Regions from separate parts of the Ruegeria sp. CDSC068 genome, predicted to be linked through region 2. Evidence: riboswitches for the same ligand, from Rfam matches in the RefSeq annotation. Region 2 holds a riboswitch; each other region holds the start of a gene.
What was found. Region 2 has a riboswitch for cobalamin ahead of AC2FID_RS17385 (hypothetical protein). Riboswitches for the same ligand answer to the same signal wherever they lie in the genome.

Region 1: linked by a shared signal. The riboswitch ahead of AC2FID_RS07930 (DUF1636 family protein) and the one ahead of AC2FID_RS17385 (hypothetical protein) in region 2 are both predicted to bind cobalamin.
Region 3: linked by a shared signal. The riboswitch ahead of AC2FID_RS12775 (DUF1636 family protein) and the one ahead of AC2FID_RS17385 (hypothetical protein) in region 2 are both predicted to bind cobalamin.

The regions. Positions count from the first base shown of each region.
Region 1 is NZ_JBXWNV010000003.1:87,592-97,947, forward strand. Features, by position in the region: gene AC2FID_RS07885 (nitrate reductase cytochrome c-type subunit) at 1-127, opposite strand, end outside; gene napH (quinol dehydrogenase ferredoxin subunit NapH) at 140-1,057, opposite strand; gene napG (ferredoxin-type protein NapG) at 1,054-1,872, opposite strand; gene napA (nitrate reductase catalytic subunit NapA) at 1,900-4,392, opposite strand; gene AC2FID_RS07905 (chaperone NapD) at 4,389-4,682, opposite strand; gene AC2FID_RS07910 (ferredoxin-type protein NapF) at 4,679-5,194, opposite strand; gene AC2FID_RS07915 (FecCD family ABC transporter permease) at 5,344-6,357, opposite strand; gene AC2FID_RS07920 (ABC transporter substrate-binding protein) at 6,359-7,309, opposite strand; gene AC2FID_RS07925 (ABC transporter ATP-binding protein) at 7,320-8,105, opposite strand; gene AC2FID_RS07930 (DUF1636 family protein) at 8,102-8,458, opposite strand; cobalamin riboswitch at 8,560-8,767, opposite strand; gene AC2FID_RS07935 (bifunctional enoyl-CoA hydratase/phosphate acetyltransferase) at 8,961-10,355, shown strand; gene AC2FID_RS07940 (acetate/propionate family kinase) at 10,348-10,356, shown strand, end outside.
Region 2 is NZ_JBXWNV010000009.1:48,199-58,554, reverse strand. Features, by position in the region: gene AC2FID_RS17430 (hypothetical protein) at 1-310, opposite strand, end outside; gene AC2FID_RS17425 (DUF1013 domain-containing protein) at 362-1,123, opposite strand; gene AC2FID_RS17420 (ribonuclease T2 family protein) at 1,252-1,893, shown strand; gene AC2FID_RS17415 (hypothetical protein) at 1,890-2,378, opposite strand; gene AC2FID_RS17410 (hypothetical protein) at 2,522-3,001, opposite strand; gene recR (recombination mediator RecR) at 3,058-3,651, opposite strand; gene AC2FID_RS17400 (YbaB/EbfC family nucleoid-associated protein) at 3,716-4,060, opposite strand; gene AC2FID_RS17395 (DNA polymerase III subunit gamma/tau) at 4,448-6,199, opposite strand; gene AC2FID_RS17390 (protein-tyrosine phosphatase family protein) at 6,357-6,854, shown strand; gene AC2FID_RS17385 (hypothetical protein) at 6,862-7,269, opposite strand; cobalamin riboswitch at 7,354-7,573, opposite strand; gene AC2FID_RS17380 (alpha/beta hydrolase family protein) at 7,718-8,575, shown strand; gene rsgA (ribosome small subunit-dependent GTPase A) at 8,583-9,611, opposite strand; RNA gene ffs (signal recognition particle sRNA small type) at 9,770-9,868, opposite strand; gene AC2FID_RS17365 (bifunctional 2',3'-cyclic-nucleotide 2'-phosphodiesterase/3'-nucleotidase) at 9,908-10,356, opposite strand, start outside.
Region 3 is NZ_JBXWNV010000005.1:275,214-285,569, forward strand. Features, by position in the region: gene AC2FID_RS12750 (cobyric acid synthase) at 1-47, shown strand, start outside; gene AC2FID_RS12755 (hypothetical protein) at 51-815, opposite strand; gene AC2FID_RS12760 (TolC family outer membrane protein) at 890-2,308, opposite strand; gene AC2FID_RS12765 (protein-L-isoaspartate O-methyltransferase family protein) at 2,404-3,057, opposite strand; tRNA gene AC2FID_RS12770 (tRNA-Cys) at 3,285-3,358, shown strand; cobalamin riboswitch at 3,645-3,854, shown strand; gene AC2FID_RS12775 (DUF1636 family protein) at 3,939-4,328, shown strand; gene cobW (cobalamin biosynthesis protein CobW) at 4,325-5,380, shown strand; gene cobN (cobaltochelatase subunit CobN) at 5,384-8,677, shown strand; gene cobG (precorrin-3B synthase) at 8,674-9,801, shown strand; gene AC2FID_RS12795 (precorrin-8X methylmutase) at 9,801-10,356, shown strand, end outside.

The DNA.
Region 1 (10,356 bases), on a different contig from region 2:
GAGGGATCAGTTCATCCACATCGGCACCCCGCAGGGATTCTACCTGAGCTGATTGCGCAAGGGCGAATCCGCCCAAGAGCAAAACGGGGATAAGGGCTATAAGGCCTGTTCGGGTTGGCTTGTTCATCTTGGCACTCCCTCAGATAGGTCTGGCTGCGCGCGGATCGGGCGCGGGAACTGGATCAGTAGGTGCGGCGACCTTGTCGTCGAACCGGTGAGTAAATTTGAAGACGTCGACGGCGCACACGTCGATGCAACGACCGCAGGCGGTGCAGTCAGGGGAAAGGATCAGTGGTGTGGAACCCGACTTACCCTTCAGCGCAGGAGATATGACCTGATTTTCTGGGCAAACGGCATAGCAATCCATGCAATCATCGCAGGCTATCCGGTTCGGGGCGCTGACCCGCAGCAAACCTTTGGCACCAATCAGGCCGTAAAATGCGCCAACCGGACAGATGTGACCGCACCAACCGTGCCGCGAAACGAACAGGTCGAACACGAAGATGGCAATGATCATGGCCCACACGAACCCCGCGCCGAAAATCAGCCCGCGATGCAGCATGGTTATCGGGTTGACCAGCTCCCATGCGATCACGCCTGTAACGCCCGAGACGATTAGGACGGTGGCCAATATCCAAAGGCGGGTGCTGCGCTTGGGCTGCCAGCCTTTCGGCAGGTCCAAACGTCTGTGCAACCAGTTGGCTGCGTCGGTGACTGGGTTGATCGGACAAACCCATGAACAATAGACGCGCCCGCCAATCAGAGCGTAAGCGGCGAGAACGATCACTCCGCCGATCAGGGCCGTCAATTCCGGCCAATGCCCAGCGATCACGCTTTGCAGCAGGATAAGCGGGTCGGTCAGCGGCAGCACGCCCAGTGTCAAAGATCCCGCAAGCGTGCCTTGAACGATCCAGATGCCGAACCACGGTCCCAGAAGAAACACAGCCAGAAAGAGCAACTGGCTTGCGCGGCGCAGCAGCAGGTATTTGTGGGCGCGCACCCAACCTTTTTCTTCGATGGCCTCCATTCCGGCCGGCATATGTGTGCGTGCACTCATTGTCCGACCCCCGGCAAATCGTATGCTGGTGCGAACCCGCCCGGTGCGGCAAGGTTGTCGGTGCCCGGTCCGGGCAGACGGTCCGGCAGATCGATGAGGCCTTCAACAAGGGGACCGCCTTTGGCCTCTTTTTCTTCCCAGCCTTTGCGGTAGTGATCGGCACTGCTGCCGCGGGCCAAGCGCGCAGGCAGGACCTTGATCGCGGCCTCGGGCAGAACGCAACTTTTCTCGCACATGCCGCAGCCTGTGCAGTGGTCCGCATGAACGGTTGGGATAAACATTGCGTGGTGGCCCGAACGTTCGTTATGGGCCGTTTCCAGCGTGATTGCCTCATCAATCACGGGGCAGACGCGATAGCAGACATCGCAGCGCAGGCCGAGGAAGTTCAGGCAGTTCTCCTGATCGACAAGGACGGCAACACCCATCTTGGCATCATCAATATTGTCGAGGGCCGGATCCAATGCACCGGTGGGGCAGGCGGCCACGCAAGGGATGTCGTCACACATTTCACAAGGCACATCCCGCGCTGTGAAATAGGGCGTCCCTGTAGCAACCGCATCCACGCCCAATTCCGCCAGTTTCAATGTGTCGTAAGGGCAATCCCGCACGCAAAGCCCGCAGCGAATGCAAGCGGACAGAAACGCCTCTTCCGGTAGCGCGCCGGGGGGGCGCAACGCTTCGGCCGGCAACGCGCGGGCATCGCGGGCAAGCCATGCCAACAATGACCCGGCGACCACACAGCCGCCCGACGCACGCGCCGCATCCTGCAGGAAGCGACGCCGTTGCGGCGAAAGAGGTTTACCTTCAAAGGGCATGGGGACGGCCTTTGCCTCGCTTGTCCGTTACGCGCGCTCGACCTTACAGGCGCATTTCTTGTAGTCGGTCTCTTTCGACAGCGGGCAAGTCGCGTCCAGCGTCAGCTTGTTGGTCAGCTGATGCTCGTCGAACCATGGCATAAAGACCAATCCGCGTGGCACCTTGTTGCGGCCGCGCGTTTCAACCCGGCTGGTCACCTCGCCCCTGCGGGTGGAGAGTACGATCTCTTGCCCACGGCGCAGACCGCGATCCTTGGCGTCCTCCGGGTGCATGTAGACAACGGCTGACGGAAACGCGCGATGCAGTTCGGGCACGCGGCGGGTCATCGAGCCTGAATGCCAGTGTTCCAGCACACGACCGGTGGATAGCCACAGATCGAATTCCTCATCCGGTTCCTCGGCGGCGGGCTCATAGGGGGCAAAGATGATCTTGGCCTTGCCGTCCTCGTAGCCGTAGAACTTAACGTCTGCGCCTTCCGGCACATACGGATCATACCCTTCGCGGAAGCGATAGAGTGTTTCCTTGCCGTCGACGACAGGCCAGCGCATGCCACGGGCCTCGTGATACATCTCGAACGGAGCAAGGTCGTGCGCGTGGCCGCGTCCGAAATCGGCATATTCTTCAAACAGACCTTTCTGAACGTAGAAGCCGAAATGCTCCGCGTCGTCGTTGTGGAACCCTTCCGCCGTTTCCGACAGCGGGAACTGGTCGACCTTACCGTTGGCATAAAGCACGTCATACATGGTCTTGCCGCGATGCTCGGGCATCTTGGCCAGCAGCTCTTCGCCCCAGACCTCTTCGATGGTAAAACGTTTCGCGAATTCCATCAGCTGCCACAGGTCCGACTTGGCCTCACCCGGTGCCTGCACCTGTTGACGCCAGAATTGCGTACGGCGTTCGGCGTTGCCATAGGCGCCTTCTTTCTCAACCCACATGGCCGTGGGAAGGATCAAGTCGGCCGAAACTGCGGTGACAGTTGGGTAAGGATCCGAGACTGTGATGAAGTTTTCCGGGTTACGGTAACCAGGATAGCCTTCTTCGTTGATGTTGGGCGCGGCTTGCATATTGTTGTTGCACTGGACCCAATAGGCATTCAGTTCGCCGTCCTTCAGTTTGCGGTGCTGCAACACGGCGTGGAAGCCGGGCTTGGGCGGGATAGTGCCCTCGGGGATGTTCCATGCGGTTTCGCAGATTTCGCGGTGCTTATCACTCGTAACAACCATGTCCGCCGGCAGACGGTGGGCAAAGGTCCCCACCTCACGCGCCGTACCACAGGCCGACGGTTGACCCGTCAGCGAGAACGGTGAGTTTCCGGGTTCGGAAATCTTTCCCACCAGCAAGTGCACGTTATACATCAGCGAATTCACCCAGGACCCACGGGTGTGCTGGTTGAAGCCCATGGTCCACAAGCTCATCACTTTACGGTTCGGGTCGGCATATTGCTGGGCCAGTTTCTCCAGCTTGTCTGCAGGGACACCAGACAGTTCAGAGGTATATTCCAGCGTGTAGGGCGCGACGGCTTCGGCGTATTCTTCGAAACTGATCGGATCCATCTTGCCCGAGTTCGGATTTTCGGCTTCTTGCTGCAGTGCGTTGGTGTCGCGCAGGCCATAGCCGATATCGGTGGCGGTTTTGGTGATGTTGACGTGCTTCTTGACGAAGTCTTCGTTTACCGCGCCATTTTGAATGATGTAGTTGGCGATGTAGTTCAGGATCGCCAGATCGGTCTGCGGTTCAAAAACGATGCCGTTGTCCGCCAGTTCAAACGAGCGATGCTCAAACGTCGACAGTACATGCACTTCGCAATCCGGTTTGGTCAGACGTGTATCGGTGAGGCGCGACCACAGGATCGGGTGCATCTCGGCCATGTTCGAACCCCACAGAACGAACGTGTCCGCGTGCTCAAAATCGTCATAGCAGCCCATCGGCTCATCAATGCCGAACGTCCGCATGAAGCCCACAACGGCTGATGCCATGCAGTGCCGTGCGTTGGGGTCGATATTGTTGGACCGGAACCCGGCTTTCATCAGTTTGGAGGCCGCATAGCCTTCCCAAACCGTCCATTGACCGGAACCAAACATGCCGACACTGGTCGGGCCTTTCTTGGCCAGCGCCTCTTTCCATTTTGCGGCCATGACATCGAACGCTTCGTCCCAGCTTACCGGCTCGAATTCACCGTTTTTGTCGTATTCGCCATTGGTCTTGCGTAGCAAAGGTGTAGTCAGTCGATCCTTGCCGTACATAATCTTGGACAGGAAATAACCCTTGATACAGTTCAGCCCCCGGTTCACCGGCGCGTCGGGGTCGCCTTGCGTCGCAACGACACGACCTTCTTTGGTGCCAACCAGAACAGAGCAGCCTGTACCACAGAACCGGCAAGCCGCCTTGTCCCACCGGATGTCTGGCGCTCCGGCCTGGGCATTGGCTTGACCGGCCGCCAACGGAATACCAGCGGCTGACGCCGTTGCTGCGGCCGCAGAGGCCTTGAGAAAAGTCCGACGGGATTCAGAATGTGTCATTGCGTGGGCCTCCGGCTGGTGGTTGGGCTTGGGGCATCGGGCTGCGGATGGGCGTCCGCGAGATCCTCGAAATGGTGATAAGTCAGGGTCAAAGAGATGACGCCTGGGATCTGGTGCAGATCCATGATGGTTTCGGATGCAAGACGGGTTGGAGTGTCTTCGACGACGACAACAAATCGGCCATCTTCCGTTTCAGCGTGAATTTCGACACCCGGCGTGCCCTTCATCACGCGCGCTGCTGCGCTCGTGTGATCAGGTGCGACATGGGCGAGACAACCGCAGATGTTCATTGAGTAGCTTCCATTTGTGGTTGAGGTTGGCGTTCCAGCGCAATGGCATCGGCGGGACATAAACTTGGGCAAATCCCGCAGCCGTTGCATGTATCAAGGTCAAGCACCGGCTCTGCGCGGCCGCCGGTCATCAGTTTGAAACGGATCGCGCTTTGTTCGCAATTGTCCTGACAGATGCGGCAACTGATGCCGTTCATAGATAGGCAGGTGTCCGCTGTAAGCGCGGCGCGCCATGGCCAATCTGGCAAACGGTCAATCGATATCGCTTCGGTTGGACAAATACGGGCGCAGTCACCGCAGAAGGTGCAGGGATTGTCAGTGGGCTGGAAGCGGGGATATCCATCTGTCCCGATGACGATCGCATCTTCGGGGCAAGTATCTGCGCAATCACCACATTTACTGCATGTTTCAACAAAGCACAGCTCAACCGAGCCCGGAGGTCTGGCGATATTGCCGTCCTCTGGTCTGATCTTTGCGCTTAGAAACGCGCGTCGGCTGGTCAGTTGTTGCATTGCATGCGACCTGGCTACACTCGATTCCTGTAATCGAGTGTATCGCATACCGTGATCTGTGGGGGCCTTTTTTGATTTAGGTCATTTGGCCTGTTAAATATTAGTCATTTAGGAAACTTTAATTTTTTTGCCGAAGCGACCCTTTGAGATCATCTGCGAGGGCGCGCGGTTCGGATTAGTAGAAGAAAAACAAAAACCGATCCCAGCGATGTCGTGACAATCCCAACAGGCAGCTCTTGCGGGGCAAGCAACAGACGGCTCAGGATATCCGAGCCTGTAAGCAAAGCTGCTCCGACAATGGCGGCGGTAGGCACAAGCTGGCTGTGCAAAGGCCCCGCGATACCGCGTGCGATGTGGGGAACCATCAAGCCGACAAAACCGATCACACCCGCGACGGACACAAATACAGCGGTTGCAAGAGCTGCGACGAAGAACATTCGGAACCGTAAGCCTTGAACGGGCACACCCAGGGTGGCGGCCGTCAAATCACCAGTCAGCAGTGCATCAAGCCAGCGGCTACGGTACATTGCATAGGCGAGGATCAATGCTAAACCTGCGCAGACCAGCGGGAATGTCTCCCACCGGGCAAGACCCAAACCCCCAAGCATCCAGAAGATAACCGAATGGGCCGCGCGGCTGTCGCCTGCGAAAATCAGATAATTGGTAATAGCTGAAAACAAAAACGAAACCGCGAGCCCCGCGAGGATCAGTTTTTCGGGCGCGCTTGTGCGCAGCCCATGAACCAAAGCCAGCACAATACCTGATGCGACAAGCCCTCCGAAAAACGCGGCCAGTGGCAGGGTCCAAAAGCCCAGCACATCTCCGGTTACTGTAATGACAAAGACAGCTCCCGCTGCAGCGCCAGAGGACAGGCCGAACAGAAACGGGTCCGCCAGATCGTTGCGTGTGGTGGTTTGCAGGACAACGCCGACGATGCCCAGCCCGGCACCGATCACGGCGGCAAACAGCGCGCGTGGTAAGCGCAGGTCAAACACGATGCGGTGGAGCGGAGACATGTCCCCTTCCACTATTCCCGTGCCCAACAAGACACCGGCCAGTGCGTCAGAGGCTGGAATGGATGTGGTCCCGTAGACCGTCGAGGTTAGCAAAAGGGCGGCCAATACAGCCGCCCCCAGCAAGAGTGTAAGGCCAAGTCGGCCCATATCAGTTCAGGCCCGGGTGCATGGCTTTGGCCATTTTCGAAATTGCTTCGATATTTGCCGGTCCGGGTGTCAGTTCCTCGTAGCGCAGACCAATCCAGCGTTCGTTCTTGACCGCATCCGTCTGAGACATCACGGGATGGTCCTGCAGGAACTTGAAGGTATCTGCGGCGCCATTTCCAGTTTGATAATCAAGTAAAACCAGGAATTCCGGGTTCGAAGCGGCAACAGCCTCCCACGAGGAACGTCCCCAGCTGGTGTCCATGTCATGGGTGACGTTCTCGCCGCCAGCGGCAGCAATCATCGCGTCAGGAATGGCAAACTTACCAGCCGTAAACGGGGCATCGGCGGGACCGTCCAGCAGGAAAACGCGGGGCTTCGGCAGGTCGGCTGTCTGTGTTTGAATCGCGGACAGTTCCTCTTTCCAGCCGGAAACCAGCTCTTCTGCCTTGTCTTCAACGTGCATTACTTTGCCCAAGCGAAGGACGTCGGTGAACAGCAAATCCATGCTGGCTTCGGGACGATCCTTATCCAGGTGTACGCAGCTTTCCGTCAGGATCATCGTTTTGATGCCAAACGGCGCAAGCGTGTCGGGGGTCACGTCACCGCCCGGCTTCATCCCATAGTACCAGCCCGCAAAGAAAAGGTCGGGTTCGACAGCGACCAGATTTTCAACTGTCGGGTACTTAGGCGCAAGTTCCGGGATGTCGCCGCGCAGTGTGTCAAACTCGGGGCTGGTTTTGTACCAGCCAGTGATGCCCGTCAGGCCAACGACCTTGTCCTGCAAACCCAGCGCAAAGGCCATGTCGGTCATGTTCATGTCGTGTACGACCAGCCGCTCGGGCTGAGTTTCAAACACCAGCGGCTCGCCGCAATTGTCGACGGTGATCTCGCGCGCTGTTGCGGCACTTGCAATGCCAGTGATCAGTGCAGCGCACCAGAGAGTTTTGTTCATGTTATTTTTCCTAGTTTGAGGTAGTGGTTCTTCGGATATCCAGTGCCGGGATCATGCGGCCTTCGTGCTGAAAGCTAAGAAAATCGACACCAAACGTTTCACGGACCCTTTCGGGTGTCAGCACTTCGTGCACGGGGCCGAAACCGGTCAGACGCGTGGATTTCATCAACGCGACATGGGTCGCGAATTCCGGGATCATGACCAGATCATGGACGATCATGACCACCGTAATGCCCAGCTCGGCGACCAGCGACAGCATGCGTCCCTTGGCGTCCGGGTCCAGATGGTTCGTCGGCTCATCCAGGAACAAAAGCGACGGGTTTTGCGCCAGCGCCCTTGCGATATGAGCGCGCTGGCGTTCCCCGCCGGATAACACGGCCATCCGCTTGTCGGCGAGGGCGACGAGTCCGGTCAGCTTCAGGATGCGGTCCAATTCCAAGGCGTGCTCAGCCGCAGATCGATCGGCGCGGATGGGGATTTGCCCAAGGGCCACGTAGTCGCGCAGAAACAAACGCCCGTCCGGCGATTCCTGCTGACTGACCACGGCGATCATTCGGGCGCGGTCCATCGCCGAAAGCTGCCGAAGGCTGCGCCCCTTTACCAAAACGTCCCCCAGAACAATCTCTTCGCCGCCGCACAAAAGATTCAGCAGCGTTGTCTTACCCGCACCGTTTGGGCCGGCAATTGCCAGAGTGGCCCCTTCATTCAGTTCGAAATTGATGTTTTGCAGCAGTACGTCGCCGTTCAGGGCGTAAAACTCCAGCCCGCGCGCCTCAAGGAAAGCTCCGCAGGTCATGCGCTTGTCTCCAGCTTCAGCCGTGGCAGGCGCGCCAGGGTCTTTTCAAGAAGGGCAGGCGGGCGCTGCGTTGCGTTGGTCCACCCATCCGCGCTGCGAAGGTATTGATGTGCAAATTCGGCCAAAGCATCCACGTCCTCAGCCGATTGGATATCACCGAAAAGGTACTGCGCTTTGTCGAATGCCTGAAACCCGACGGCTGTGGGACGACCGCAACCGGCCATGCAGGAAACGCTTTGGATGTCAAAACTGGATGGAAGCTTGCTTGCAAGCGCAGCGCGCAATGAATCCGCCCGGTCAGAACCCTCGCAGGTCTCGCAAATCAGAAGGAAGTGATCAGGACTGATCGACATGGCCCACTCCGCCTGTTGCCAAGCGCGGACAGAAGGTGCCAATCATGTCATCACGTCTTAGACGTGTCATAAAGCCTCCTTCCAGGACGCCCCGCCCCGGGTTGGTTGAACATCGGATGGTAGGTCTCCTGACTTGCGGGTCGTGGCTTGGCCATCCTTCCCGACCCATTTGGGGTCAGTGGGTATTTGGCGTCGCTCACCGCTTACAGTTGCGGGGGCAGTCACGGACTTGGCGCTTGTTGGCAACCTCACCGTATTCCCTTTTCATCCCTTGGCGAACCATAGGGAACCATCGTGGGTGATGCTTGCCCGAGTTCCGATTTTGGGTCAAGCGATAATACTCAGCGCCCCACGCACAGAGGTCATTTGTCATTTGCCCACGATCTGACTACGCTGCGTCGCAGAAATGTAGGGACAAAGGTGGATATGCTCTGGTTCCGGAGGGGCCGCACATCCAATGTTTAAAACGACGAACACGCATTCGTAAACAAAGCCGGTCGAGATGAAAATTCAAGAAAACAGAACCTATTCTCAACTGAAGGTAGGCGACAAGGCGCAGGTCACCCGATTGTGCACCGTGGACGACTTGTACGCGTTTGCCTCGGCTTCGGGTGATCACAACCCGCTGAATCTGGCGGCCTATGACGGAGATGGAGATGGACACCCCGAGGCTGTCGCGCCCGCCTTGTGGCCCGCGGGTCTGGTGGCTGCAGTCATTGGAAACATCTTACCGGGGGCCGGTACGCAAACACGTCGGGCGGACCTGAGTTTTCATGCTCCGGTTATGGCGGGCGAAGAACTGACCGCCTTTGTGGCTGTTACCGAAAAGCGTGAAGACGGCGATCTGACCTGTTCCGCCGAAGTGCGCCGGGTCGGGGATAACGCATTGATCCTAAGCGGTACCGTACAGGTCACGCCACCGTCGCGGCATTTGACCTTCGACTCGGTCGAGGTGCCGGGACTGATCGTTCAGCGTCACCGGCATTTCGACGCTTTGTTGGAAAAGGCACGTCCTCTGGACCCGATGCCCACAGCGATCGTCGCCCCGGAAGAGCCGAATTCGCTAGGCGGGGCATTACTCGCGTTGGAAAACGGCATCATTACTCCGATTTTGGTTGGCGACCCGGACAAAATCACCGCCGCTGCCGCCCAGCTTGGGGCCGATTTGTCCGGAGCTGAAATCATTGAAGCGCGAGGCCACGAAGTGGCTGCCCAACGCGCGGTCGGGCTTGTCGTTGAAGGTAAGGCCCGGATGCTGATGAAAGGTCACTTGCACACAGATGTCTTGTTACGCGCCGTTCTGCGCCGTGAAAAAGGCCTGAGAACCGGGCGGCGGCTGTCGCATGTGTTCGTGATGGACGTGCCAGGCATGTCTCGACCCATCATGGTTACAGATGCGGCGGTGAATATCGCACCGGATCTCGAAACCAAGGCCGATATCGTTCAGAACGCCATCCATCTTGCGCATTCTATTGGCATCGAGATGCCCAAGGTTGGCGTCTTATCAGCGGTTGAGACCATCAACCCGCATTTACCGTCGTCTGTCGATGCCGCGCTGTTGTCGAAAATGGCCGAGCGTGGACAGATCACCGGCGGACTGGTCGATGGTCCCTTGGCCATGGACAACGCGGTTGATCTGAACGCGGCGCGGACAAAAGGCATTACCTCACCAGTCGCGGGGGTCGCAGACATTCTGGTTGTTCCGAATATCGAAGCCGGCAACATGGTAGCCAAACAGCTGACATATATCTCTCATGCCGAGGCTGCCGGCGTTGTGATAGGTGCTGCGGCACCGATTATCCTGACATCTCGGGCAGATGATGATGCTTCGCGGCTGGCGTCTTGTGCTGTCGCGGCGCTGCATGCAATTGCGAATGAAGGCAAAATCCATGGCTGAA
Region 2 (10,356 bases):
ATGCCGTGGTGCCAACGGTTTGTGAGACCGGAGCGTCGGTCGAAGTGACCGAGGTCGCAGACCCGTCCGGCAGTCGGACCGAAGCAATGACGCCGTTCTTGAGGTCCCCGTTGATGGGTGTCGCTGACAAGACGTTGACGGTCATGAATGCCTCATGCTCGTGCTCGCCGCTGTCGTTGAAGATCAGCAAACCAGCAGCGACGGCAACAAGACCAACACCGCCTGCCACGGGCAAACCCCAGGTCTTCAGGAAGGCATAGATCGAAACGGCGCGATGCGGTCCAAATAGTTTGGAAAGAACGTTCAGCATGGTTTTCTCGTAAAAAAGCCCCGGTCCGTTCAGGCCGGGGCTGTCTGTGCTTTAGGGGCGCGGATCGTCTTCGTCTTCGTCGTCGGCACCGCCTTTGGGCAGGTTGAAGAAGCTGTCCGCGTCGAGGATTGGTTCTTCTTCTTTCTCTTCCGCAGGCTCGTCCGACAGCGAGAAGGTTTCCAGACCTTCGATGGCAGTCGGGATCTTCGGCGCCGCGTCCATTTCCAGCGACTGTTCGGTCGAGACCAGCTTGCGGCGCTCGTCATCGCTCATGACGCCACCTTCGGCAGCTTTCTTTGCTGCGGCTTTCTGCACGATCGCGTCCAACTCGGACTGTTTGCACAGGCCCAGGGCAACGGGGTCAATCGGCTGCATGTTGGAAATGTTCCAGTGGGTCCGTTCACGGATCGACTGGATGGTCGGTTTGGTGGTGCCCACCAGCTTGGCGATCTGACCGTCGCTGAGTTCAGGGTGGAACTTGACCAGCCACAGGATCGAGTTCGGACGGTCCTGACGCTTGGACAGCGGGGTATAGCGCGGACCGCGGCGCTTTTCTTCGCCGCTTGCGGCAGGGTTGAACTTGAGCTTCAGTTTGTGCAGCGGGTTGTTCTGCGCGGTATCGATCTCGTCCTGGGTCAGCTGGTTGTTGGCGATGGGGTCAAAGCCTTTCACGCCAGCGGCCACATCGCCGTCTGCGATGCCCTGCACCTCAAGCTCGTGCATGCCTACGAAATCCGCGATCTGCTTGAAGCTGATCGTGGTGTTGTCCACCAGCCATACGGCTGTTGCCTTGGCCATAAGCGGTTTTGCCATCAGCCCGTCTCCTATAAATACATCTTTCCCGTCGCCGGAATTCGGCGGCCCCTTTTTTGGGGCAGGTTTCCGTTGTCGGGGAACTTGGTCCGTATATAGTCGCGCCAAGGCAAGAAGGGAAGAGGCGAATGCGCTGGGTTGTTTTGGGGCTGGTTTCGTGGATTTTCGGTGCAATGGCGGCGCTGGGCGATGGCGAAAAAGCGGGCGAGTTTGACTACTACGTCTTGTCGCTTAGCTGGTCGCCAAACTGGTGCGCCCGCGAAGGCGATGCGCGCGGATCGGATCAATGCGACACCCGGCATGACCATGGCTGGATCCTGCATGGTCTGTGGCCTCAGTACCATCAGGGCTGGCCCGCCTTCTGCCGCACGCCCGAGGCACCGCCATCGCGCGCTATGTCACGCAAAATGACGGATATTCAGGGCAGTTCCGGTCTGGCGTGGCATCAGTGGAAAAAGCACGGGACCTGCTCGGGCCTCAGCGCGTCCGACTATTATGCGCTGTCCCGGCAGGCGTATGAGGCGGTTGAGCGTCCTCAGGTATTCCGCAAGCTGGACGCCTCGGTCAAACTGCCTGCATCAGTCGTGGAGGAAGCCTTTCTGAAAGCCAACCCCGGCCTTGAGCGCGACATGATCACTGTGACCTGCAAGCAGGGCTATATAGAAGAGGTCCGCCTGTGCCTGTCGCGCGACCTTGAACCCGTGCCTTGTGGGCGAGACGTGATCCGAGATTGCACCGCCAAAGACGCCCTGTTTGATCCGATTCGCTAGAGTTTCTTGTTCTGGCAGTCGCGCGCATATTCCAGCGCCTTGGCCGTGCCTTTCAGATCAATCGCCATGACCACCTCACCCGCCGGGTTATAGACGGTCATGGTTTTGTTCTGGGCAATCGCATCCACGAAGCTTCGGTCTGTGAAAAACACCGTTGCACCTGGCACGTCGCGCTGATTGAAGCCGATGGCAGCGGCGTCATAGCTTTTGCCGTCCAGATCGAACCGGATCGGATAGCTCTCACCTTGCCTAATGTCGCCCCACGCCTTGTTGTAGACGGCGAAATAGCCGCGATTGTTCAGCGCATCATAGCCCAGCCGCACGACCGAGAGGTCCTGATACACCGTCTGGATCAGACACCCGTTCCCAAGCGCAGGGTCCATCATGATGTTCCAGCCTTCGACAAAGCCCTTGTCGACGAGTTCTTGCGACAGGGCAGAAGTGGCGGTGAAGGCGGCGAATGTGAAGGCGAGAAGGCGTGTCATTGGTTCGTTCCTGCAAATCAGATCTAATGGGAAAGCCCTGGCAAAGCCGTAAGGGCAACGAACAATCTACAATACTACTTGTTTACATGTAACCTGGCGGTCCACATTCTGGACATCACGTTAGTTCATGATTTTTTTTTGCGTCAATGGCAGCTTTCGGAAGTCGCCATTCCTGCGTCACCGTTTGGCATTGCGGCAATGTCTTCCGCATAGCAGGCTAGGCTTTTGCCGTTTGTGCCGCCGCGGGAATAGAAGATAAAATGAACAAGGGAGCCATCTCGTTTTTGTGATTGTACGTAGAATCTTGTCGCGTTTGGTGGGGCGCTTCGAACTGTCTCTAAAATGAATGGAAGTGCTCCATCAAAATAGAGTTTGATATCGCCCCAATCTTCCAACAGAAACGCAACGAAGTCTGCATCTTCTATCTCTTCGGGCCTCGCATTCGGGTCGAACATAGGGTTGCTAAGTGCGATTTCATTGTAAAACTTATCTAGTTTGTGTTTATCCAATTCGGACAGCACCATTAGTTTTAGTTTATTCGAATTTTTGGCGGTTGCTGTCCCGGCCAAGCTTTGGACGACAATCATTGCTGCCAGTATTATCAGATAGAGTTTTTGCTTCATAAACACCCTCAAAATAAGAATATCCCCAACTAGTGTAACAAGCGGCGCGAGAAGGACTAAATTTCCTTCCTGGCCCGCAACGCCGCAGTAATCGTCCCGTCATCCAGATAATCCAGCTCACCCCCAATCGGAACACCCTGCGCCAGTGAGGTCAGGCGGACCTGTCCCTCGAGCTGATCGGCGATGTAGTGGGCGGTGGTTTGTCCATCGACGGTGGCGTTCAGGGCCAGAATGACCTCAGAAATCCCTTCGGCCATCACTCGATCCTTTAGACGGGGGATGCGAAGCTCGTCCGGGCCGATGCCGTCCAAGGCAGACAGCGTGCCGCCCAGGACGTGATAGCGACCCTTGAAAACTGCAGCGCGTTCCATCGCCCAGAGGTCGGCGACGTCTTCGACCACGCACAACTCTCCGGTCGCGCGATCCTCGCTATCGCAGATGTCGCAGATATCGGTGGTGCCCACGTTGCCGCAATTCAGGCATTCGCGGGCGGTGGCGGCCACCTGCTGCATTACGTCCGACAGGGGCGTCAGCAGCAGGGTGCGTTTTCGGATCAGGTGCAGCACCGCGCGGCGAGCCGAACGGGGGCCGAGGCCCGGCAGTTTGGCCATCAGGTCGATCAGATTGTCGATATCGCTGTTCGAACTCACGGCGTGCGCTCCTGCAAAAGGGCCGGGCAGTTGTGCCCGGCCTTTGGGTCGTCAGGAGTGTCTATCAGAACGGCAGCTTGATGTCTGCGGGCAGACCCATGCTTTCGGTCAGCCTTGCCATCTCTGCCTGAGAGCGCTCGGCCGCTTTGGTTTGCGCGTCCTTGATAGCGGCCAGAATCAGATCTTCGACAACTTCCTTATCGTCGCCATTGAAAATCGACGGATCGATGTCCAGACCCTTCAGCTCGCCTTTTGCTGTGGCGGTGGCCTTCACCAGCCCTGCACCGGATTCGCCTACAACCATCAGGTTGTTCAGCTCTTCCTGCATGTCCGTCATCTTGGTCTGCAAATCCTGTGCGGATTTCATCATCTTGGCCATATCGCCCAGACCGCCGAGTCCTTTGAGCATTTACTGTCTCCTAAATTGTGATCGCCTTAGGCGAACATATACAGCGTAAAGTGTTATCGACGCACATAGCGCAATTGTCAGCCCTATGAATAGGGTGGAATGACCGATGCACCCGATGTCTGCCGCCGTTCTACGCGAGTCATCCATCATGTCGTCGACAAAAATGTGAGCCGCCCAAATTGCCCAAGCGAAGGACGTAGCCAATGCGATCCATGGGTTTCCGCGCCAGATTGCTATAGCAGACAACACCAGCAAGACCATGGATACCGGATGCAAGGTGAGAGCAACTGCTTCGACCAATTCGCTAACCGGTTCGCCATCCCAGCCAGGGTTAAATACTTCGCATGCTTCGTAGTAGACCGCATCGATGTGTGCAAAGTGCAGCTGTTAATCCTCCTCGAACGGGTCCCATTCGTCTTCGACCTCAGGCAGGGCTTCGGTTTCGACCTTGGCGGCGCGTTCTTCCGGGGTTTCGATCCGCTTGATGCGCGCTTTTGGAAACTGCATCAGAACGGCTTGAACCAGTGGGTGTTGTTCGGCCTGCGCTTTCAACGCCAGATCAGCCGCGTCTCGTACCTCGGCGATTGTTGCTGCGTCCCCGTCGGCCACAATTGAGACGGCCCATCGGTTTCCGGTCCAGCGTTGCAAGGCCGAACCAAGCCTTTGCGCCAGATCGGTCGGCGCTTTGTCCGTCGGCGTGAACTCGATTCGTCCCGGGGAATACGAGACGAGACGCACGCCGTTTTCGACCTCAACCAACAGTTTTACATCCCGGTTCGTGCGGATCAGTTCGACCACGTATTCGAAGGTTGGATAGTGTGCCAGCGCGGTCTGGACGTCCTGGGCAAGCGCTGCGGTGGGCGCCCCTGCAGGCCCGCGTTGCGCCGAGAGATGCGCAGAGGACGTCGCCTGTGCAGGTGCATGAGTTGGCACAGCCACACCACCGCCAGGTCCCCCGCTTGGTGGGGGTGGAGGCGCATCCTGTAGTCGTTTGATAAGCTCTTCGGGGCTTGGCAAATCGGCCACATGGGTCAGACGAATGATTGCCATTTCGGCGGCCATCATCGCGTTGGGTGCTGCAGAGACCTCCTCCAGCGCTTTCAGCAACATCTGCCACATGCGTGTCAACACCCGCATCTGCAGCGCCTCGGCCATCTGTTGACCCCGTGCGCGTTCATCCGGTGAGACGGTGGGGTCATCGGCGGCATCGGGAGTGATTTTGACCACGGAAACCCAATGGGTGATCTCGGCCAGATCGCGCAGAACAGCCAGCGGATCGGCCCCTTCGGCATACTGGCCGCTCAACTCAGTCAATGCCCCAGCCGCATCGCCACGCAAAATCATGTCCATCAGATCCAGAACGCGCCCCCGATCTGCAAGGCCCAACATTGCCCGAACCTGATCGGCGCTTGTTTCCCCTGCACCATGTGAGATCGCCTGATCCAACAGCGATGTTGCATCGCGCGCAGAGCCTTCGGCCGCGCGCGTGATCAAAGCAAGCGCGTCTTCTGCGATCTGCGCATTCTCAGCCGCTGCGATCTTGTTGAGAAGGCCAATCATGTCTTCGGGTTCGATTCGGCGCAGGTCAAACCGCTGACAGCGGGACAGTACGGTCACCGGCACCTTGCGAATTTCGGTCGTCGCAAAGATGAACTTCACATGCTCGGGCGGTTCCTCGAGCGTTTTGAGCAGCGCATTGAAGGCGCTGGTCGACAGCATGTGAACTTCGTCGATGATGTAAATCTTATAACGCGCACTGGCGGCACGATATCGGACACTGTCGATAATCTCGCGAATGTCGTTCACACCGGTCCGGCTGGCGGCGTCCATCTCCATCACGTCGACATGGCGTCCTTCCATGATGGCAACGCAATGCTCGCACTGACCACAAGGTTCGGTCGTTGGTTTGCCTTCACCATCGGGACCGATGCAGTTCATACCTTTGGCGATAATCCGGGCGGTGGTGGTTTTGCCGGTGCCGCGAATACCGGTCATGATAAAGGCCTGCGCGATCCGATCCGCTTCGAACGCGTTTTTCAGCGTGCGCACCATTGCGTCCTGTCCAACCAGATCTGCAAAGGTTTCAGGGCGGTACTTGCGGGCAAGAACCTGATAGGCGGGGCTGGGCGTTTCGGTCATGTCTGCTCTGTCAGATTCGTGTCAGAAATGCAGCGTAGAGACCCGGGCCGCCCGCGTCCACAGCAGGCTTTGTGGAATTTCGGTTTGGACCGCGTCTGTAAGCGGGATAAACCGGCTGTCAAAATTTGGTGGGCCGGTGGCAGTAGGAGCATAAGCTTTGGCAAAATTTGCAATCTACGCGCTGCCTGTTGGCTCAGGCACCATGGCGCTGTCCCCTTTGCCTGGCGGCGGCGGTGGGTATGTGGACGATTTGAGGGTGATACAGGACTGGAACCCCGATCTGGTGATTTCAATGACCACCGAGGCCGAGATGCAGCAGATCGGCGCAGGCGGTTTTGGTCGAGACGTTCAAAGCAGGTCCGCTACCTGGGTGCATCTTCCGGTCGAGGATTTTGGCACGCCGCCCCTGCCAATCGAAACTCTTTGGCCCCAAGCCAGCGCAGCCGCCCGGCAGGTTCTGTCCGACGGTGGACGCGTGCTGGTGCATTGCCGGGGCGGTTGTGGGCGGTCGGGGATGGTCGCGCTGAGGCTCATGGTGGAAAGCGGTGAAGATCCAAACCACGCGCTAAACCGGCTGCGCTTGGCCCGACCATGTGCGGTGGAAACGGATGAGCAGATGGCTTGGGCCATGAAACCGGCCCAGAGCGATCGGTGAACTAGGATCAGACCGTGGCTTGTTGAACAACCTGATGCGATGGACGCGGTGCAAGGGCCGATGCCTGAAGCATGGCGCAAGGCAAGGCCGCCAAAACACCAGCAGGCAGAGTGGAAAAGTCAGGGTCGAACATCATATCGGCGTATTCGTCCAGTGTGTCGGCTGAGTCGCCCGTGTTTGCTCCGCAATAGACCCTGATCCGGGCCGGGCTGGCGCGAAACCGTGCGGTGCAGCCCTCATCGCAATGGGTCAGTTCGCTGGAGCCGTCCACCTCAAATCCGCTGGTCGTCATCGGTTGTGCTGTTGCCATCGCCTCGGCCAAGGCTCGAGCCATTTGGGCCAATGCGGGGCAGGTTTTCCCCGTTTTCTGGCACAGTGTGGCGGTGAACTCGTGGGTCGTTGTCTTCCAGATCATAATGCGCCCTCCGCGCGGTGAACGGGGGACGTGGAACAGGGAACTCAGCGCACTGAAGACCTGCCCGGACACCCCGCCCGAGTTTCGGTTTTTACTTTGATGGCAGGTCTCCTGACTTGCGGGTCATTGCTTTGCCGACCTTCCCAGCCTTTCGGCCAGTGGTATTTCGGCATTGCTTACCGCTTACAGTTGCGGGGGCAGTCGCGGCCTTGGTCCGTTCCGGCATTGCCGGGCTGGACCGCACCGAGTTCCCTTTTCATCCCGCCCCAATATAAGGACGAGAACCATCACCTCATCGCTAGCGGTTGTAGGTGGCTTGAGTCAAGCGGGCTGTTTCCCACCGTTCAAGTGGACGCTTGGTCACTTTGAAAATCTGTTGACTCTAGTCGCGCAAAAGCGCCGATATGCCATATGTGAACCGAATAGTTCAGATGCTTGCGAGGGCACCATGTTGGACAACACTCCGGTCGTTTTGACCGAGGATTTCACGTTTTCTGCCGGAGAGGCCGAACTGTCGGCACGGCTGTATATGCCTGCCTCGGCACCCGATGTGGCGGTTGTAGTCCATGCAGCCACAGGCGTACCGCGCGACTATTACCAGCATTTTGCGCGGTGGTTGGTGGAAGAACAGGGTATGGCCTGTCTGACCTATGACTATCGCGATTTTGGCCACTCTCTACGCGGGCGCCTACGCGATTCGCAGGCCACGATGGCCGATTGGGCGTTGATCGACATGCCCGCTGCTCGCGCTGAAATGCGGCGCAGATTTCCCGCCGCCCAGCAGTGGAGCATTGGCCATTCGGTGGGTGGAATGCTGGGGCCAATTCAGCCCGATATTGAACAGATCGACCGGATGATCTGTGTCTGTTCAGGTTTGGTGACGGTATCCGACCACCCCTGGCCGTATCGCGCACTGGCGACAATGTTTTGGTATGCCCACCCGCCATTGCTGGTTAAGGCATTGGGATACCTGCCGGGCAAGGCACTTGGGTTCGGCTCGGACCTTCCGGCACGTGTCTACTGGCAGTGGCGCAAATGGTGCACCGCTGCGCTGAGCTACGTGCCGGATATCGGCAAAAGCCTTCCAGACGCCCGTTGGGCTGCGTCGGAAACACCCGTCGATCTGTTCACAATGGACGATGATCAGGTGGTGCCCCCGAACGCGGTTTGGCGCCTGGCCGATCTTTACGGTCCCAAAGCCCGCCGGCATCAGTTGTCGCCGAAAGACATTGGATTGGCCGAGATCGGTCACATCGGCGCATTTGCGCGCCGAAATGCGGCCATATGGCCCCGGTTGATCGCCTGAGCCGGACTTACAGCTTTTTGCGGGATTTCTTGTCCTGCATCACCGATCGTACCATCTTACCAAAGGCCTTGTCGCGCGCACGAGACTGCGCCACGGTTTCCGAGTTCCTCTCATCCTCGCGCCGCAGCTTTCGCCAACGCTCTAGCCGCTCTGTGTCAAGGGATCCGGTGGAAATCGCATCCTGCACAGCGCATCCCGGCTCGGCCTGATGCTGACAATCGGAAAAGCGGCAGGTTTGGGCCAATTCCAGAATGTCGGAAAAGACCTCATCGACGCCATCTTGTGCATCCAGCAACCGCAAAGCCCGCATGCCGGGTGTATCGACCAGCCAGCCTCCGTTCTGCATCGGATGCAACGCGCGCGCCGTTGTCGTGTGCCGCCCGCGCGCGTCGTCCTCGCGAATGCCGGACGTTGCCTCCTCCAGACCAGTCATGGCGTTGACCAATGTTGTCTTGCCGACACCGGATGAGCCGACCAGTGCAGCGGTCTGTCCAGCAGGGCACCAGGACAGTACTTGCTGCACGTCCAGGGCATCCAAAGCATTGATTGCCAGTACGGTCAAAAACGGAGCCAGCGACTCGGCTGCTTTGGAGAAATTACTAGGATCGGTACAGGTATCGGCCTTGGTTAGAACTATCACCGGATAGCACCCGGCCTGGTGTGCCAAAGCCAAATACCGTTCCAGCCGGGCCAGATTGAAGTCGGCATTGCAGGAACTGACGATGAACAGCACATCCACATTGGCGGCGATCAACTGGACCTCGGCCGCGGTTCCGGCAGCGCGGCGTTTCAACAGGCTGCGGCGTTCCAGCAGGTGTTGAACCCGGTTTTGATCATCCGCCAATACCCAATCTCCGACGGCAAAGTCGCCCGTCGGTTGGGTCAGGGTGAGCAGAGGTGTTTCACCGTTGATGCTTGCGCCGATCAGGCGATCACGGTGAACGGCTGTGATGCGAAAGGGAGCGCATGTAGGATTGGCCGCATGTTGTGCGGCAAAGTGTGAGGACCATCCCAGGTCCGAAAGTGTAAAAGACATTGTTCTGCCTGTGTTCAGGTACAGCAAGCCGTCTGGATGGCGGTCGCGTATCCAGCGGTAATGTGTTCAGGCAGGTGTGAGGGTCGGCCTCAGAAACGCTCTGCCCAAAGGGTTTTTGCTACAATCATAAAAGCCCTCCTGCGGCTAACGATTCAAGTAAGTGAGAGGTTGGACATCGACCCAAGCGGGGCTCGTTGTGGCTGCTTCCTTCCGGACCTGACCAGGTTGGCGAGGCGCTCGCCCGCGCCAACCTCTCGAAAATCGATATAGGGAAGACACGCAGAAATGACAACCCGTCACAGTGAGAGTTGAATGCGCAAGAACCCTTCGGCATTCGTGCCAGCCAGCGTTGGGCTGAACTCTGTGATGTCCGCGAGGTGACGTTGTGCCTGTTGACCGGTCTTCAACAGGACAGAGGACCCCGGCATGGGCGCAAAACGGAATGGGCAGGGGCCCTGTTCCAGCGATTCCGTGGGCAATGCTCCGGTCAGGTAATCCTTCAGCGCGTGTTGGATCGGCAAAGCCGGAACGTTGATGATTTCGGCGTCTCGTATGAACGGGAAATGCCCTCCGCCGCTGGCCCGATAATTGTTCAGTGCAACGACAAAGCGTTGTTCGGACGTTATCGCGCGGCCGTCGAAACGAAGATCTGAGATGCGTCGGTATGCTGGATTTACCAGTCGCCCCTCCGCATCGAACCGAGGCGGTACGCTCAGGTCGATCACGTAGCTTAGCCCGAATAGTA
Region 3 (10,356 bases), on a different contig from region 2:
ATCTGGACCGCCTTCTGGCGCTTGCAGAAACGCCCAAAAGCGTCTGAGTGTTACTCGAGGTCCTGCTCGGCCAGGGCTTTGTAGATTTCGCGCCGGACCATCTTACGGACGTTGCGGGTGATACGTTCGCCCAAAACACCCTGCAATTCTTCACGGACAACCTCAGCGATCATTTTGCGCAATGCGTCTTCGCTAATACCAGCTATCGCTGAATCTTCCGCTGCTGCTTCGACTGGGTGAACAGGTGGTGCGGTGATCACCTCGGGGTCGCGAACGAAAGTTGCCTTGGTCGTCGCGACAGCTTCTTTGGCCTTTGCCTGAGTGGGTTCGGCTTTCTTTCCCTCGGTATCCGTAAATTCTTTGCGCGCGCTGAATTCAAGGGCCTTCGCCGGAGTACCGGAGTACTCGTCTTCGCTTTCGCCATCCGGCTCCCACTGGTCCTCAGTGCGTGCAATCGCCGCTTCTAGGGCTTCGATCTTTGCGCTCAGACTGTTGGTCGGGTTTTTGGGCGGCTCTGGCGCGGCCTGTTCTTTGTTGGCGGGGTCTTCACGATTAACGATGTCGCACGCGCGCAGAAGCATCGGCTTGACCGACGCGTCGGCCGTGTAGCCTGCTTTGACCTCTGCTTCATTCTCCGGGCCGTCCTGAATGCTGGACGTTCCGCCGACTCGCAATGCATCGGTAAGTACCAATCGCCCGGGCTTGCGGGCGATTGAAGGCGCCGACTCCGAGGTTTGCTCACCTCTTTCACCGACTAGCCGTTTGATCGAGGACAGCACGTCCTCTACTCTGCCGTTCACGACTTTTTCCGTCATTGTTCTCTACCGCTCTATCCTCAGGATTGAGTGTAGCCAAACAAACCGGTCGTCACAACAGATAGTATTGGCCCTTAGTCGCGACGCAACGCTTTGAGAACGCGATCCAGGTCCTTGCTTTGTCTGCTGACCTGAGCCGGCGCTTTCTTGACCAGGTTATAGTACAGCGTCGGATCATAGATCTGCACGGCCAGTCCCAAACGTTCGGCGGTCAACAGGCCCTGTGCCTGCACTAACTGGTATGCGGCCCGCGATCGCTCGATCCGCGATGCAACCTCGGCCAGTTGCGCGTCCAGCAAATCCTGCTGTGCGTTCAGAACATCCAGCGTGGTCCGGGCACCCAAAGTAGCTTCTTCGCGGATACCATCAAATGCCACCTGCGATGCGCGCACCCGTTCGGTCGACGCCCGCAAACTTGCTGACGCGGCTTGGAAACGGGCGTAGGCATCTGTCACACCCTGAGTGATATCTTTCTGCACATTCAACAGGTTGGCGCGCGATGCATCCCGTGTAGCCATGGCGCGGCGCACGCTTGCGGCCAAACGGCCACCAGCGTAAATCGGCTGACTGAAGTTCAGCGAAACACTGCCGTCTTCGATATTGTCATCGTTGTCATAGGTCTCAGTGATACCGGCGTCGGCGTTCAGGCTGACATTCGGACCCAGGTTGGCGCGCTGTTGCGCAACGATCAGGTCGAAGGCACGCACCTGATGCTGTGCCGAAAGAATGGCGGGGTGGTTTCGCTGCGCCAGGCTGACGGCCTGCGGTTCCGAGCTTGGCAGATTTGGCAGGCTCGGTTGACCAGCTGTGCGTCCGGGCGATTTGCCAACGGCATTCACGTATTCCGCCCGCGCCGTGTCGAGGTTACCGCGTGCAACGGCCAGATCAGCTTGCGAGCTTGCAAGCTGGGCTTGTGACAGCGCAACGTCCGTACGCGTGACTTCGCCAACATCAAACCGGTCCTGCGATGCGCGCAGTTCCTCTGCCGATACATCGACGTTGTTCAGGCGGATCTGTACGGTTTCTTCCTGCAGCAGCACTTCAAGATACGCATTGGCACCGCGGAACAAAACCTGCTGTTCGATATCAACAAGGGTCTGCCTGGTCGACAGCACCGTTTCTTGCGCCGATTGCTTGCCCAGAACAGCGGCCCCACCATCGTAGAGCAGTTGGCTGAGGGTCAGCCCCGTAAAGAAGTTGTTCGGGTCGGTTCTTGTCACCACATCGCTGACGTTGCGACGGTTATAGTTGCTGCTAATCGCGACCGTCCAGTTGATGATCGGTCGAAGCGCTGACAATGCAATTGCCACGTCTTCGTCCGCCGCACGCAACAATGCGCGGTTCTGTTCCAGCAACCCGCTGGTATTGTACGCGCCAATGAATGCGTCAGTAATATTGTCGGCCCAAACGGCCCGTCCCGGTACAAAGCTAAGTGCGACCCCCGCAGTCAGCGCCAGCGCCTTGACCAGCTTTCCTCCCGCCATAGAACTCATAACGAAATCCTCTCAAATCAAAATTACGCTGCTCTGCCGACAGTTTGCGCGTTTGTGTTCAACTAATCAAGGCGGCAGAACAATCCGCCATAAAACTATAGCGAAAATACACGGTTCGTGGAAAATGCCTGCAAAATCGGTGCATTGGCATTAAACGCGTCCCGCCAGGTCACCCGATCCCCAGATTTATGGCCGATACGGACGATCCCCAGTGCACCTTGGACAAAAAGGCACGCAATTCGCCCATGGTCCTTAAGTTGCGCGATCAACGCATCCGGAACCTGTTCCACACCACCCTGGACCATAATCACGTCATAGGGCCCATGTTCGGGGGCACCTTGCTCAAGCGGGCCGACATGGACAATCGCATTGTCAGCCTCCGCCTCCATCAGGATAGACTGAGATTCGGCCGCCAGATTTTCATCTTCCTCTACGGCAACAACCAGCTGTGCCATGCGCGCGGCGACTGCCGTCGAATACCCCAAGGCCGGAGCAATATCCAAAACCGACTCGTCGTTCGAAATGTTCAATATGTCCAGAATCTTAGCCAGGGTCCGCGGCTCCAACATGCAGCGCCCATCACCCAGTTCGATCAATCCCTCGACATATGCCGCTTCGCGCTGCGCGTCCGGCACGAAATTCTCGCGCTTGACGGTCAGCATCGCGTCTATGATGGGAAACTTCGTGACATCAGAAGGACGTATCTGCGTATCGACCATCGTCCGGCGGCGGGCTGCGAAATCTGTCATTGGATCGCTCATCTTGCTCCCTTGGGTGATTGAGTTCTGCCACATCCTTGAAAAACCGGCAACGGCCCAGACACGGAAACTTTCCAATCTTCACAAGATACAACGTCGCAACCAAAGACTAAGTTGGCACCCGGCCCTGAAATTTGCGCTCCCCCCTCTGGACGCTCCTGTCGAAAGCTGCTAAAACGCCGATCACACCACGGCAAGTATTTGATTTTACTTGAAAAGGCGAGTTGGCGGAGTGGTGACGCAGCGGATTGCAAATCCGTGTACACCGGTTCGATTCCGGTACTCGCCTCCATTTATTTCCAAGCACTTAGCTTTCTGCGCTGCTTTCGCAATTTCGGACGCCTAAAGTTCAGTATCAGATGCATGTTGCGATTGCGGGTCCAGCGATTCCATTTACACAACCGCACTACTTGATTGCCAAACTGAGAAGTGCTGAATCATCTGCGACGGCCGGGCTGAATTGCGCCTCGCTGCGTGATCAGATCGCATCGGATGCCGCTGACTGACTTCGGCAAGTCGCTTTTCTGACGTAGCGGGTTTTCAAACCCCAGTCGTGCTTGACAAGCCCCCTGCTCGTGCCGCATGTCGCATGCGTTGGTGTCCATCCCCGGATGGATGAAAAGGGAATGTGCCAGCGGTTATTCCGCCAAGCACAGCCGCCCCCGCGACCGTGACCGGAGAGGGTGCCCAAAGCCACTGGCCTAATAGGCCGGGAAGGCGGGACATCCGACAGAGGCCCGCCTCTGACATCCGCAAGCCGGGAGACCTGCCAGCACCCGAAGTTGAAACCGGGCGGGGTGTTCCGGTGTCGGGTCCATGTGCAGACGCGTGGCCCGCATGAAACCCCGTCCCCCGTATAAAGGATGAGGGGGATGAGAGACGTGACCGAGACCGCACCAGTCGAGTTGCTGGTCTGCACGACATGTCGCCGTGGGTTACCTATCGAAGATGACGCCCAGCGACCCGGCACTTTGCTGCATAAAGCACTTGAACAGGCTGGCTTGCCGGACGGCGTCGACCTGAAACCGGTGGAATGTCTGTCGAACTGTGATCAGGGATGCTCGATCGTTTTGCGTGGCGGCCCATCCCGATGGACCTTCGTTTATGAAAACCTCGACGAGACCGACCATGTCGAGACCATCGTTGAAGGCGTCACCAAGTATCTGGCCGCTGAAGACGGTCTGGTGAAATGGCGCGAGCGCCCCGAACATTTCCGCAAAAACTGTGCGGCCCGCATTCCCCCGATTGGAGCCCTGAAATGAGCAACCTTGAAAAACTCCCCGTCACTGTGATCACCGGCTTTCTGGGCTCGGGCAAAACTACGCTGGTAAAGCACCTGATGCAGAATCCGCAGGGCAAGCGCCTGGCCGTTATCGTCAACGAATTTGGTGATGTGGGTGTGGATGGCGATATCCTGAAATCCTGCGCCATTCCGGATTGCCCGGCGGAAAACATCATGGAACTTGCCAATGGCTGCATCTGCTGCACCGTAGCCGATGATTTCATCCCGACCATTGAGGCGCTGATGGCGCTGGAGCCGCGCCCCGATCACATCCTGATCGAAACGTCCGGTCTTGCCCTGCCCAAACCGCTGCTCAAGGCGTTTGATTGGCCCGATATCCGCTCGAAAATCACCGTTGATGGTGTGATCGCTCTGGCGGACGCCGAGGCCGTCGCCGCTGGGCGTTTCGCACCAAATGTCGAAGCCGTGGACGCCCAGCGCCTGGCTGACGACTCGATCGACCACGAAACGCCCCTGTCTGAGGTGTTTGAGGACCAGATCTCGTGCGCCGACATCATCCTGCTGACAAAACCAGATCTGGCCGGTCCGGAAGGCGTTGCCAAAGCCAAAGAGGTCATCGCGGCTGAGGCTCCGCGCCCGCTGCCCGTGGTCGAGGTTGCCGAAGGCGCCGTTGACGTGCGTGTCGTGCTGGGCCTCGAAGCCGCCGCCGAGGATGACATGGATGCGCGCCCGTCGCATCACGACGGCCACCACGACCACGAACACGACGATTTCGAAAGCATCATCGTCGAGTTGCCCGAACAGACCGACCCGGCGGAACTGGTCGCCAATATCGAACGTCTGGCCAATAACCTGAACATTCTGCGCGTCAAAGGCTATGCCGCCGTTCAGGGCAAACCTATGCGTCTGCTGGTGCAGGCCGTTGGTGCCCGCGTACGTCACCAGTATGACCGGCCGTGGGAGCCCGGCGAAGAGCGCCGCTCGCGCCTGGTGGTCATTGCCGAGCATGACGACATCAATGAGGCCGCAATCCGCGATATCCTCGTGGGTGTGACCGAGGCCGCCGAGTAAGCCATGCACGTCGTCTTCCGCGAAAGCCACGGGTTAGAAGAGACCGAAACCCCGACCGATCTGGGTCAGAGCCCGGCGGATCTGGTGGTGCTGTCCTTTTCGGACAGCGACCTTGGCGCTTTCGCGGCAGGATGGCATCGCGGTGGCGGGTCCGAAGGTCGCATGCCGACGATGCGATTGGCCAATCTGACCGCGTTGAAACACCCGCTGTCTGTCGACACTTATGTCGAGCAAACGCTCGAGGGCGCCAAGGGCATTCTGATCCGTTTGATCGGCGGCGTCCCTTACTGGTCCTATGGCTTGCAGCAAGTTCTGGCGCTGGCACAGGCTAAAGGCATCGCGCTGGCCGTCCTACCCGCCGACGGGCGCGAGGATACTCGGCTGGATGACTACTCCACCCTGCCCGTCTCGACCCTGCGGCGCCTTGCGCATCTCTGTGACACCGGCGGTGAAGTCGCGGCGCAAGCGGCTCTTGCCCAGATGGCGCTTGCGGCGGGTCTCTATGCCGGACCCGTGATGGGGGCCAAGACCCTGCCCGAATGCGGTGCATGGTGCCCGGATCGCGGCGTCATCCCGGCGGATAAAGCGTTCACCACCGACGCAAAGCGTATCTTGGTAACGTTCTACCGGGCTTACCTTACCTCGGCGGACACCGCCCCGGTCGCTACCCTGATCCGCAGCCTGCGCGCGCGCGGGTTTGAGGCCGTCGGTCTGTTCGCCCCCTCGCTGAAAGCCCCGCTGGCCGCCGATTGGCTGCGCGAAAATGTCGTGGCGCTGAACCCGGCGGCCGTCATCAACGCAACCTCGTTCTCGGGCAAAGGCGCATCCGGCACCTCTCCACTGGACGCCGCCAATGTGCCGGTGTTTCAGGTTGCTCTCGCAACGTCCCGCCGCAAAGCCTGGGCCGAGGCGGAACGCGGTCTTTCGCCCGCTGATCTAGCGATGCATGTCGTCCTGCCCGAAGTGGACGGTCGGATCTCGGCTGGCATTGCCTCGTTCAAGGAACCGGGCAAACGCGACCCCCATCTGGAGTATTCCCGCTTTGCTCACCGGGCTGAACCGGAACGGATCGAGGCCATCATCGACAGGGTCACCGGCTGGCTGAACCTGAACGACAAACACAAAGAGGATCAGGTGCCCGCCTTGGTGCTGTCCACCTATCCCGGCAAAGATTGGCAGATGGCCCATGCGGTAGGCCTCGACGCACTGGCATCAGCCGAGGCGATGCTGGCCGACGTGCAGGGCGAAGGGTATGACACTGCGCCTGCAGAGCCGATTTCTGATACGCTGCTAGATGCGCGGATTACGTGGTCGCTTGGCGAATATCTGACTGCGCTGGCGGACTTGCCGGAACAACTGCGCGCAGACCTCGAAACCGTCTGGGGCAAGCCCGAAGATGATCCCGCCTTTGCAGATGGCGCGTTCCACTTCACTGCCCTGCGCCGCGGCAAAGCGCTGGTCGCGTTGCAACCTGAACGCGGCACGCCCGAGTTGCGTGATGACGATTACCATGACCTGTCGCGTACCCCGCGCCACAGCTACGTGGCCTTCTACCTTTGGCTGCGCAAAGGTCTTGGTGCGGATGCACTGATCCATATCGGCGCGCACGGTACGCTGGAATGGCTGCCAGGCAAATCTGTGGCGCTGTCCAACGAATGCTGGCCCGAGGTACTGATCGGCGATCTACCTGTCATCTACCCCTTCATCGTCAACGACCCTGGCGAGGCCGCGCAGGCCAAGCGCCGGATCGGGGCGGTCACGCTCGGCCATATCCCACCGCCAATGAAGGAAAGCGGTACCCCGGATCGGATGGTTCGGCTGGAATCGCTGCTGGATGAGTTCTCGAACGCAGATGGTCTGGACCCCAAGCGCCGCGACCGCCTGCAAGAAGATATTCGGGACGAAGCGCAAGCCATCGGGCTGGAGAACGACCTCGGTCTCGATCAGGCCACCTGCATCGCCGAGGCGATCACCCGGATCGATCGTTTCGTCTGTGACATCAAGGAAAGCCAGTTCGGAGACGGGCTGCATATCTTTGGACGTGTGCCCGAAGCCACTGCCAATTTTGACACGGCTCCTTCTGCCCATGCCGAACGCACGGCATTGATCGACGCGCTAGCAGGCAAACGGATCGAGGCAGGCCCGTCCGGGTCCCCCTACCGCGGACGGTCAGACGTCCTGCCCACCGGGCGCAATCTGTATACCACCGATCCGCGCTCAGTCCCCACCCGTGCGGCCTATACCCAAGGCGTAAAGCTGGCTGAAGAATTGGTGCGGCGACACCTGCAGGAAGAGGGCGATTATCCCAAGGGGCTGATCGTTGATCTCTGGGGTTCAGCCACGATGCGCACGGCGGGCGAAGAGTTTGCCATGGCGCTGCACTTGCTGGGCGTCAAACCCGTTTGGGACAAAGGGTCCGAGCGGGTGTCGGGCATCGAAGTGCTACCCATCACTGACCTCAGTCGCCCACGTCTGGACGTGACCTTGCGCGTCTCAGGCCTGTTCCGTGATGTGTTCCCGACCCTTTCAGCGCTTTATGGTCAAGCTGTTCGCGCGTTGTCGGATCGCGATGAAGCCCCGGACTGGAACCCTTATGCCGGACAGGCCCCGGCGGCGCGCGTCTTTGGCCCGGCCCCGGGCAGCTATGGCGTGAACATGACCCAGCTGTCCGAAATCTATACGGATGAGGCCCGCGCGCAGGCGGGTGAGGCATGGCTTGAGGCCAGCTCTTTCGCTTTGGAAGGCGAACACATCACACAAGATTTGGACGGCATTACCCAACGGGTCACGAATGCCGACAGTTTCGTGCACCTGCAGGATCTGACCGAAACCGATCTGCTGTTGGCCAACGACTATGCCACGCACGAGGCTGGTTTCGCCGCCGCCAAGACAGTCACCGGTGGTACGGCGCAGCTATACCATCTGGACAACACCAACCCGGATAGCCCGCGCGCCCGAACGCTGCCTGAAGAAATCAGCCGTGTGGTTCATGCCCGTGCCGCCAACCCGAACTGGATTGCAGGCATGCAAAGGCATGGCTTTCGGGGCGCTGCCGAAGTTGCGGCGACACTGGATCACATGGCCTCTTTCGCCCATCTGTCAGGCACGGTCGCGCCGCACCTGTTCGACCTCTATCACGACGCGACTTTGGGCGACACCGAGGTCGACGCATTTTTGCAGGAGGCCAACCCGCGCGCGTATCAGGCCATGCAGGACAGGTTCCGCGCGTTGTTGGACGCGGGCCTTTGGAACACCCGCCGCAACTCAATCCGGGCCGATCTGGAGGGGCTGGGATGAGCGCCCCGGTCGTTCAGGGTTGGTGCCCCGGTGCGCATCGGCCGATGATGTCGGGCGATGGTCTGGTGGTTCGGGTGCGCCCGCGTCTGACTCGTTTGAGCGCCGAACAAACACGTGGTCTTTGTGAGTTGGCCGAGCGATTTGGCAATAGCACGATCGACCTGACCAACCGCGCCAATTTACAGCTGCGCGGGGTGAAAGAAGACGATCATCAGGCATTGCTGGCCGAGCTGGCCGCGCTGAACCTTTTGGATGCTGAGCCCGGTATTGAAATGCGACGCAATATCTTGGTGTCGCCCCTATATCGATCAGGTGATCGAACCGCACAGCTGACACAGGAACTGATCGACCGGTTGGAGGAATTGCCGACTCTGCCCGCCAAATTCGGCTTTGCCATCGACACTGGCCCCAAGCGCCTGTTGGCGGCGGATTCGGCCGATATCCGGGTCGAGGCAGGCACTGATGGCCTCATCCTGCGCGCCGACGGGGCCAAGACTGGCTGCCGGGTCACAGAAACCAACGCAATTGACCGGCTTATCGCCTTGGCCGGATGGTTTTCCGAACGTTTCACGCCAGAAACCCGCCGCATGGCGCGGGTGGCCGCGACGCAGGATTTGCCAGCGGAGTGGCAAGGCAGCGCGCCCGGTGACATCGGCACACCGCCGCAGCCCGGCGTCTGCGATCTGGGTGTGTTTTATGGCGCGGCGTTCGGACAATTGCCGGCGCGACAGCTCTTAGACCTTGTTACAAACAGCGGAGCCACTGCCCTGCGCGTCACTCCGTGGCGACTGATCCTGCTGGAAGGCGGGGCGGCGATACAAGCACCGGACTTTGTTATTGATGGCACCGACCCGCTGATGACAACCGACGCCTGCCCCGGCGCACCGTTCTGCCCGCAAGCTCAGGTGGAAACCCGCGAAGTTGCCCGCGTCTTGGCCGCCCAAATCCCAGGAAGTTTGCATGTATCCGGTTGCGCCAAAGGCTGTGCCCGTATGGGTCCGGCAAATGTCACACTGGTCGGCAACAACGGACGATTTGATCTTGTCAAAAACGGTCGCGCGGGGGATGAGCCCTCCCAACGCGGGCTGACACCCGAAACACTTATGACTATGGACCTCACCTGATGCCCTATGAATACGAAACCGACGGCGCAGCGATCTATAAGCAAAGCTTTGCCACAATCCGGTCCGAGGCCGATCTGGCGCGTTTTGACGCCGATGAAGAGCAAGTTGCGGTTCGCATGATCCACGCCGCCGGAATGGTCGGTCTGGAAGAATTCGTACATTTTTCGCCCGGTTTCGTGCCAGCCGCACGGACGGCGTTGGAGAATGGCGCGCCTATCCTGTGCGACGCCCGGATGGTCAGCGAAGGCGTGACCCGGTTCCGCCTGCCTACCGAAAATGAGGTGATCTGCACCCTGCATGACGAGCGCGTGCGCCCACTGGCCGCCGAGATGAGCAATACCCGCTCTGCCGCCGCGCTGGAGCTTTGGCGCCCGCATCTGGAAGGCGCTCTGGTCGCTATCGGCAACGCGCCGACCGCTCTGTTCCACTTGCTGAACATGCTGGAGGATCCCGATTGCCCGCGCCCGGCCGCCATCATCGGCTGCCCGGTGGGCTTTGTCGGTGCCGTCGAATCCAAGGACGCATTGTGGGAGGCCCAGCCTGTACCCTCTTGCA